2 regions of the Streptomyces sp. NBC_00386 genome follow, and region 1 is predicted to be linked to the other one. Evidence: riboswitches for the same ligand, from Rfam matches in the RefSeq annotation. Region 1 holds a riboswitch; the other holds the start of a gene.
What was found. Region 1 has a riboswitch for cyclic di-AMP ahead of OG780_RS16985 (C40 family peptidase). Riboswitches for the same ligand answer to the same signal wherever they lie in the genome.
Positions count from the first base shown of each region.

Region 1 (4,207 bases):
ACCGCGGGCGGGGCCACATCACCTCCGCGACGGCCAGGAGGAAGTAGCAGGCGAGGTCGAGCACGAGCAGCGCGCCCGTCGTATCGCGCAGGACGCCCTGGTCGTCGTTGTTCCACAGGTACGGATCCACGTGGTGCACCGCGACGAGTCCCGCCCCGGCCAGCGCCGAGATGCCCAGCGCGCCGGCCGCGATCCAATGGTCCCCGGCGCCCTTCCTCACCTCACCCGGGTCGAAGTACGCGAGCGAGAGCACGTAGAGCCCGATCCCCAGCCAGAACAGCACCAGCGCGGTGTGCGCGAGCCAGTCCGGGCCCACGGCGGCGGCGATCGTGGACGCGAGGACCGAGAGCCCCTGGGTGGCCACGCAGACGAGGAACACCTCTCCCGGCATACGGCGCCGCAGACGCCGCAGGACGGCCATCAGCAGAACCGGCCAGAGCACGGCCGACAGCGCGAGCAGGGCTTCGGCGAGCTCCTGCCGGCCCAGTGTGGAGAACCGGGTGCCGAGCACGGTGGTCGCCGCGACCGCGTCGAGCCCGGCGGGTGCGCCGGCCTGCCGCGCCCACCGCTCCCGGTCGCCCACCAGCCGGACCGCGAAGTCCGCGGCGAGCCCGGCCCAGGCGAGCGACGCGAGGACCAGCGCGATCCGGGAGAGGGCCTCGTGGCCGGTCAGGTGCAGCCCGATCGAGATGATGCCGGTGGCCATGACGGTGGTTCCGGCGGTGGCCGCCCACCCCGCCCGCCGGGCGCGGAACGACGTGCTGTCCGGCATGTCCGGTGTGTCTGACATGTTCTCGATGCTAGGGACCTCCGCACCGGGTTGCGGGCGGGCCACGCGCGGGCGGGGACGAAAACGCGGGGCACGCGTGGGGGCCGAGAAGGCTCCGCGCGTGCCCCGCGAGAGCGGCGCCCGTGTCCCGGTCTACGCCGGGCGCACCACGCTGTGGATCGCGGAGGTGCCGTCGTAGTAGATCGACTCCTCGCGGACGTACGCTCCCGGCTTCGGCGCGTGGATCATCATGCCGTCGCCGATGTAGAGGCCGACGTGGCTGATGTCGTCGTAGAAGAAGACCAGGTCGCCGGGCCGGGCATCGGTGAGGGAGACCGTCGTGCCCGCGTTCACCTGGTCGTAGGTGACGCGCGGGAGGCTGACGCCGGCGGCCTTCCACGCGGCCTGGGTCAGGCCCGAGCAGTCGTAGGAGTCCGGGCCGGTGGCGCCCCAGACGTACGGCTTGCCGATCTGCGCGCGGGCGAACGCGAGCGCCTCGGCCGCCTTCGACGAGGAGTCCGTGGCCGTCGATCCCGTCGATCCCGTCGCCGACCCGGAGGCCGAGCCGGAAGCCGTGCCGGTCGTGGTGCCGGACGACGACTCCTGCTGGGCGGCCTTCTCGGTGGCGGCCTGCTGCCGTGCCAGCTCCGCCGCCTTGGCCGCGGCCTGCTCCCGCTTCTTCTTCTCGATCGCCGCCAGCCGCGCCTTGTCCTCGGCGTTCAGCTTCGAGAGCAGGGAGCGGGCCTCGGTGAGCTTGTGCTGCACCGTGGCCTTGGACGTCTTGAGCGCCTTCTGCGAGGCGGTCAGGGACTCCAGGCTCCGGGTGGCCTCCGCCCGCTTCCTGGTGGTGGCGGCCTGCTCCGTGATGTAGTCGTCGACGGCCGCCTTCTGACGTGACGTCAGACGGCTCATCAGCTGGGTCTGGTCGAAGTAGTCCTGGGGGTTGTCCGCGAGCAGCAGGGTCGCGGTGTCGGGCGCGGAGGCCCCGGTGCGGTACTGCGCCGCGGCGAACGACCCCAGTTCCTCGCGCGCGGTGTTGAGCTTCTCGGTGCGCCGGGCGACGTCGTCGAGCAGGGTGTCGACGCGCTCGCGCTGCTCGGTGGTCTTCTCCCGGGTCGCGTTGTACTTGTCCGTGGCCGTCTCGGCCTGGTGGTAGAGGTCGTCGACCTTCTTCGAGACCGCTTCGATGCTGGGCCGGGGCTCGGCCGAGGGGGCGGCGTTGGCGGTCTGGGAGAGCAGGGCCACGGAGGTGAGGGCCGCTGTGGCGAGGGCCGGGGTCCGTATGCCTGCGATGCGCGCACCCGTGGGACGCGCTTTGCGGTGTGACGCCAAGAGAGGCGACTCCTTCCGTCATCCGCCTACCGAGTTAGCTGTCGGGTTCGGGCGGGTGGTTCCGGAAGGCTGCCCTACGGTCCTTGCCCCGCAAGGCGGTTGGACCGATTCACCCCAAGGTCGGTGGGTCCCCGGCTCCGGGGCCTCGCGGCGTACCGGACTCGGCGGAGGCCGCTCGGCCCGGCGAGGTTCGCCGGTCGCGGTCGAGCGGCCTTCCCGCACGCTAGCCAACCGGTGTGGCCCGTGTGAAGGTTGATGTGCGATATGCCCGATACATTTTCGTGACCATTGCCGTGTGTCCCGAGGGCGGCGACCCGCCCGTCCGGCCCGTCGAACGGGCCCCGCCCGCTCCGAACGGCTCGCCGGAGCCGCTCGCCGACGGGGTCTCGCGCCGGGTGACCGCTCGGCCGCTTCTCGTCACGGGGTGTGAGGTGTCATGGCCGGAAGGCCGCCTTCCCCGGGGTGTTCCGCCGGGACCCTGGTCACACTTGCGGCCGAGTTCTCGAGGTGGCGGCGGGCTGTCGGTGGGGCGGCCTAGACTCGGAGAGCGATGAGCAGCCTCTTTGACGACAGCTTCCTGGCGGACCTCAAGCCCTCCGCGGCCCACGAGGACGAACACCCGCCGCCGCCCGAGGACGATCACGTACCGGAGCCCGTTCCGGACGATCTGTTCGGCGGGAAGTTCGACATGCCGCCGAGCCGGGACGCGTACTACCGCGACGGCGCGCCCAGGCCCGCCGTGGACCCGGCGGCCCTGCTGGACGGACTGAACGAGAACCAGCGCGCGGCCGTGGTCCACTCCGGCTCGCCGCTGCTCATCGTGGCCGGTGCCGGCTCCGGCAAGACCCGCGTGCTCACCCACCGGATCGCGCATCTGCTCGGCGAGCGGAACGTCCACCCGGGCCAGATCCTCGCGATCACCTTCACGAACAAGGCCGCGGGCGAGATGAAGGAGCGCGTCGAGGCGCTCGTGGGCCCGCGCGCCAACGCGATGTGGGTGATGACCTTCCACAGCGCCTGCGTCCGCATCCTGCGCCGCGAGAGCAAGACACTCGGCTTCACCTCGTCGTTCTCGATCTACGACGCCGCCGACTCCAAGCGTCTGATGGCGCTCGTCTGCCGTGATCTCGACCTCGACCCCAAGCGGTTCCCGCCGAAGTCGTTCAGCGCCAAGATCTCGAACCTGAAGAACGAGCTGATCGACGAGGAGGACTTCGCCGCCCAGGCCTCCGACGGCTTCGAGAAGACCCTCGCCCAGGCGTACGCGATGTACCAGTCGCGGCTGCGCGAGGCCAACGCGCTCGACTTCGACGACCTGATCATGACCACGGTCAATCTGCTGCGCGCCTTCCCGGACGTCGCCGAGCACTACCGCCGCCGCTTCCGGCACGTCCTGGTCGACGAGTACCAGGACACGAACCACGCGCAGTACGCACTCGTGCGGGAGCTCGTCGGCAACTCCGAGCACCCCGCGGACGTACCGCCCGGCGGGTACGACCTGGCACCCGCCGAGCTGTGCGTCGTGGGTGACGCGGACCAGTCGATCTACGCCTTCCGCGGCGCGACCATCCGCAACATCCTCCAGTTCGAGGAGGACTACCCGAACGCGACGACGATCCTCCTGGAGCAGAACTACCGCTCCACCCAGACGATCCTGTCCGCCGCCAACGCGGTCATCGAGCGCAACGAGTCCCGCCGCCCCAAGAACCTGTGGACCAACGCGGGCGCGGGCTCGAACATCACGGGCTACGTCGCGGACACCGAACACGACGAGGCCCAGTTCGTCGCCGACGAGATAGACCGTCTCGCCGACGCGGGCGAGGCCAAGGCCGGCGACGTCGCGGTCTTCTACCGCACGAACGCGCAGTCCCGTGTCTTCGAAGAGATCTTCATCCGCGTCGGCCTGCCCTACAAGGTCGTCGGCGGCGTCCGCTTCTACGAGCGCAAGGAGGTCCGGGACGTCCTGGCGTACCTCAGGGTGCTGTCCAACCCCGAGGACTCCGTCCCGATGCGCCGCATCCTGAACGTGCCCAAGCGCGGTATCGGCGACCGCGCCGAGGCGATGATCGACGCCCTCTCGCAGCGCGAGAAGATCAGCTTCCCGGC
Region 1 is NZ_CP107950.1:3,907,155-3,911,361, reverse strand. Features, by position in the region: gene OG780_RS16990 (tellurite resistance/C4-dicarboxylate transporter family protein) at 1-772, opposite strand, end outside; gene OG780_RS16985 (C40 family peptidase) at 923-2,101, opposite strand; cyclic di-AMP (ydaO/yuaA leader) riboswitch at 2,110-2,278, opposite strand; gene pcrA (DNA helicase PcrA) at 2,652-4,207, shown strand, end outside.

Region 2 (4,207 bases), 2.3 Mb from region 1:
CGTCGCCGCGCTGTGCCTCGGCCCGGCGACGGGCCACCCCACCTCGGGAGAGACGTCATGACCGAACCCACAGAACGCCGCCGCTCCATGGAGGACAGGTTCCCGCGCGCCCTGTGGGTGCGGCTGATCATCTATGTCGCCGTCGGCCACCTGTTCGCGGCCTTCATCTACCTGCTCTTCACGCTGGGTGCGCAGAACCAGTAGGGAGCCCGGTCCCGGCGGGCGGCTCAGTCCAGGAGCCGCCCGCGCAGGCGCTCCCGCAGCTCCGGCGTCAGTCCCAGGCCCTGCTCCAGATAGACCTCGACGCTGCCCCAGGTCTCCTCGATCGTCTCGAAGGCGGCTGTCAGGTACGCGGCGCGCGCGTCGAACAGCGGGCTGAGCAGTTCCATCACCTCGGGGGAGTAGGCACCGGCCGAGGAGCCGTTGCGGTGCACCTTGTAACGGCGGTGCGTGGCGTTCGACTCCAGGTAGTCGGCCACGATCGCCTCGCGCTCGACACCGAGGGCGAGCAGGGTGACCGCGACGGACAGCCCGGCACGGTCCTTGCCCGCCGCGCAGTGCATCAGCGCGGGCACGCTGTCGTCGGCCAGGGCGTGCAGCACCTGGGAGTGCTCGGCCGTGCGCTCCTTGATGATCGTGCGGTAGGAGTTGATCATCCGGTTCTCGCCCTTGCCGTCGCCGAGGATCGCGCGCAGCTGGTCGAGATCGCCGTCGCGGACCATCTTCCAGAACTCGCTGCCGTCCGCCGGGTCGCTCAGCGGGAGGTTCACGTTCCGCACGCCCGGCAGTTCGACGTCCGGGCCCTCCAGTCTCTGGTCCGCGGCATTACGGAAGTCGAAGATCGTGTGGAGACCCAGAGAGGCGAGGAACGCGGCGTCCTCCTCCGTGGCGTGGGCGAGGTGGCCGCTGCGGAACAGGTGCCCATAACGCACTCGCCGGCCGTCCGCGGTGGGCAGTCCGCCCACGTCGCGGAAGTTGCGCACTCCGCCGAGCTCGGGCTCGGTCGACGGGACCTGCTGCGTCACGGGGGCTCCTCCCATTCGGCCGCCGGCGTCGCCGTGCTGGACTCGGCGCCGCTCGTCGGCAGTTGTACCGGCTCGCGCTCCCGACGATACGACATGGGTTCCTCGGGCAATGAGTTGTCCACAGCCGATGCCTTCCGGACGGAACGCCCTGGAAGCGGCACATCGCGACATCTGATGTCGAATATGCATTCGATTCTTGTGATGGATCGGCCGCGCGCCTCTGGCCGCATCGGCCCCGTGGGGCAATTGACGCGATACGAGGCATTCGCGAGCGTCGTTTTGTGTGCCATTCCGAGCGGGGGTCCGGATGTGCCGGATATCCGTCCGTGCAGCATCTGTCTGTTCTGTCCGAATAAGCACCTTCATGGCAACTGGCCCTGGAATAGGGCATCCTGGGGCGAGTCGCGTGAGGAGCGTCATATTCGTGACGATGCGTTGCCGTCCTCATTACTCAACCTGCCTGGATTTTCAGGTGGGTTGAGAGGTCGGGAAGATCGTCACTCCACGGAGGGTGACGGCGGTTTCCGCATGGATCAAGAACGGCGAGCGCACAGAAACCGCACATAGTTGTCGACGCGCTCTCATGTCGCTTACGTTCTGCCTCAATCCGGACGGACGCCCAATCCTGCCGCCGCCCGGAATCCGCACACTCACCCGTACACGGCAGGAGCGGGGGACCCACAGGTTCCGCGCCTGATCCGGTTCTTTTCCGGAACAGGCTAGGGGTACAGCCGCGCAGCAGCGTGGCCGGGCATCTCCAGCCCGCACCCGACAGCTCACCCCGCAGGCGCCGGAGAGGAATTCGTCATGCCCGCGAAGGGTAAGCACCGCCGTCCCAAGTCCTTGCGTTTCACCCGCTCGATCGCCGTGGCCGGAACCGGTGGCGCCGCACTCGCGCTGCCCCTGATGGGAGCCACCGGCGCCCACGCCGCGACCCCGGCCACCGCCGTCGCGCACCATGTCGAGAAGGCCGCGACCGCCGCTCCCGCGAAGAAGGCCGCCAAGGCCGCCGGGACGAAGACGTACGCGGTGAGGTCCGGCGACTACCTCTCGAAGATCGCCGACGAGCAGAACGTCAGCGGCGGCTGGAAGAAGATCTACGCCGACAACCGCTCCTCCATCGGCGGCGACCCGTCGCTGATCCACCCGGGTCTGAAGCTGTCGCTCGGCAAGAAGGCCGCCGCCCACTCGGCCACGCACTCGGCCACCCGGACGACCACCTCGGCGAAGCCCGCTCAGGCGACCCCGGCCGCCGACCCGGCCCCCTCCGACACCGCTTCCACCACCCCTTCCACCACCCCTTCCACCACCCCTTCCACCGGCACTTCTTCCGGCTACACCCTGCCGGTCGCGAGCAGCTCCGTCGGCACGGGTTACAAGGTGGCGGGCAGCATGTGGTCCAGCGGTTACCACACGGGCGTGGACTTCGTGATCCCGACCGGCACCACGCTCAAGTCCATCGCCGCGGGCACGGTCGTCTCCGCGGGCTGGGGCGGCGCCTACGGCAACCAGGTCGTCATCCAGCACGCCGACGGCAAGTACTCCCAGTACGCCCACATGTCGTCGCTGTCCGTCTCGGCGGGGCAGACCGTGACCGAGGGGCAGCAGATAGGTCTCTCCGGCGCCACGGGCAACGTGACCGGACCGCACCTGCACTTCGAGATCCGCACCACGCCGGACTACGGCTCCGACATCGACCCGGTCGCGTACCTGCGCTCGCACGGTGTCGCCGTGGGCTGACCCCCCCGCCTCCTGCTCCTGACGGCAGGAAGATCTCCGAAGGCCGGACCCCACGATCCCCTGGGTCCGGCCTTCGGTGTGCCCGCGGCAACGGCCTCTGGGCGATCGCTGCTTCAACATCCTTGACGCGAGCCCTATTCCAGAGTTGACCAATGCTTGGCGAGTGGCTTATCTCACCGGCCGTCAACCCTTCCCTACGGTCGCGTAGCTCACATCAAAAGGTGAATCATGCTCCATGTGGCAGACGATTCGAAGAGTGACAACAGATCAGTGATCGGGTCGTACGTGGCGGTGGGGGACAGCTTCACCGAGGGCGTCGGCGACCCTGGGCCCGACGGAGCGTTCGTCGGCTGGGCGGACCGGTTCGCGGTACTTCTCGCGGACCGCAGGCCCGAAGGCGATTTCGGCTACACCAACCTCGCCGTGCGCGGCAAACTGCTCGACCAGATCGTCGAGTCCCAGCTCCAGAGGGCCAAGGAACTCGGCCCGGACCTGGTGTCGTTCTGCGCCGGCGGCAACGACATCATCCGCCCCGGCACCGACCCCGACGAGGTCGCGGAACGCTTCGAGCGCGCGATCATCGACCTCACCTCCGCCGTCGGCACCGTCATGGTGACCACCGGCTTCGACACGCGTGGCGTCCCCGTGCTCAAGCACCTGCGCGGCAAGATCGCCACCTACAACGGACATGTGCGTGCCATCGCGGACCGCTACGGCTGTCCCGTCCTCGACCTCTGGTCCCTGAAGACGATCCAGGACCGCCGGGCCTGGGACGGCGACCGGCTGCACCTCTCTCCCGAGGGGCACACCCGGGTGGCGCTCCGTGCCGGACAGGTACTCGGCCTGGAGGTCCCGGCCGACCCGGACCAGCCCTGGCCGCCCCTCCCGCCGCGCGGCACGCTGGAGATGCGCCGCGACAACATCCAGTGGGCGCGCGAGTACCTCGTCCCGTGGATCGGACGGCGGCTGCGCGGGGAGTCCTCGGGCGATCACGTCGCGGCCAAGGGCGCCCTCTCCCCGGACGACATCAAGATGCGCATCGAGTCGGTCGCCTGAGACGGCACCGGCCCGGTCGGCAGGGCCGGCCGGGCCGGTCGGGACCGGTACACCGGCGCCCGACCGGCCCGGCCCGGTCCCGTTGGCCGCGGCGCCCCGGGCGGGGTGCGGATCAGGAGTACCGGTCGCTCCCGGCGGGATCCGGGACGACCGCCCGCACGGCGGTCCACGCCGGGGAGTGGGCGAAGCGCGGTACGGGGCCGGGACCGGGGACCAGGCCCTAGCGGACCGCCGCCATCAACGCCTCGCGTTCCAGGCCAAGTTCGCGGGCGAGTGCCTCGTCCGCCCATTCCTGGGTCCGCGCCCGTGACACCGCTCCGGAGTACGCCGTCATCTGGACCGCCAGTCCGTCCAGCAGCGCCGTGAGCCTGAGGGCCGCGCTCGTG
Region 2 is NZ_CP107950.1:1,640,265-1,644,471, reverse strand. Features, by position in the region: gene OG780_RS07085 (helix-turn-helix domain-containing protein) at 1-61, shown strand, start outside; gene OG780_RS07080 (DUF6126 family protein) at 88-204, shown strand; gene OG780_RS07075 (tyrosine-protein phosphatase) at 228-1,025, opposite strand; cyclic di-AMP (ydaO/yuaA leader) riboswitch at 1,667-1,828, shown strand; gene OG780_RS07070 (M23 family metallopeptidase) at 1,833-2,765, shown strand; gene OG780_RS07065 (SGNH/GDSL hydrolase family protein) at 3,036-3,821, shown strand; gene OG780_RS07060 (TetR/AcrR family transcriptional regulator) at 4,042-4,207, opposite strand, start outside.
Region 2: another riboswitch for cyclic di-AMP. It lies ahead of OG780_RS07070 (M23 family metallopeptidase); the one in region 1 lies ahead of OG780_RS16985 (C40 family peptidase).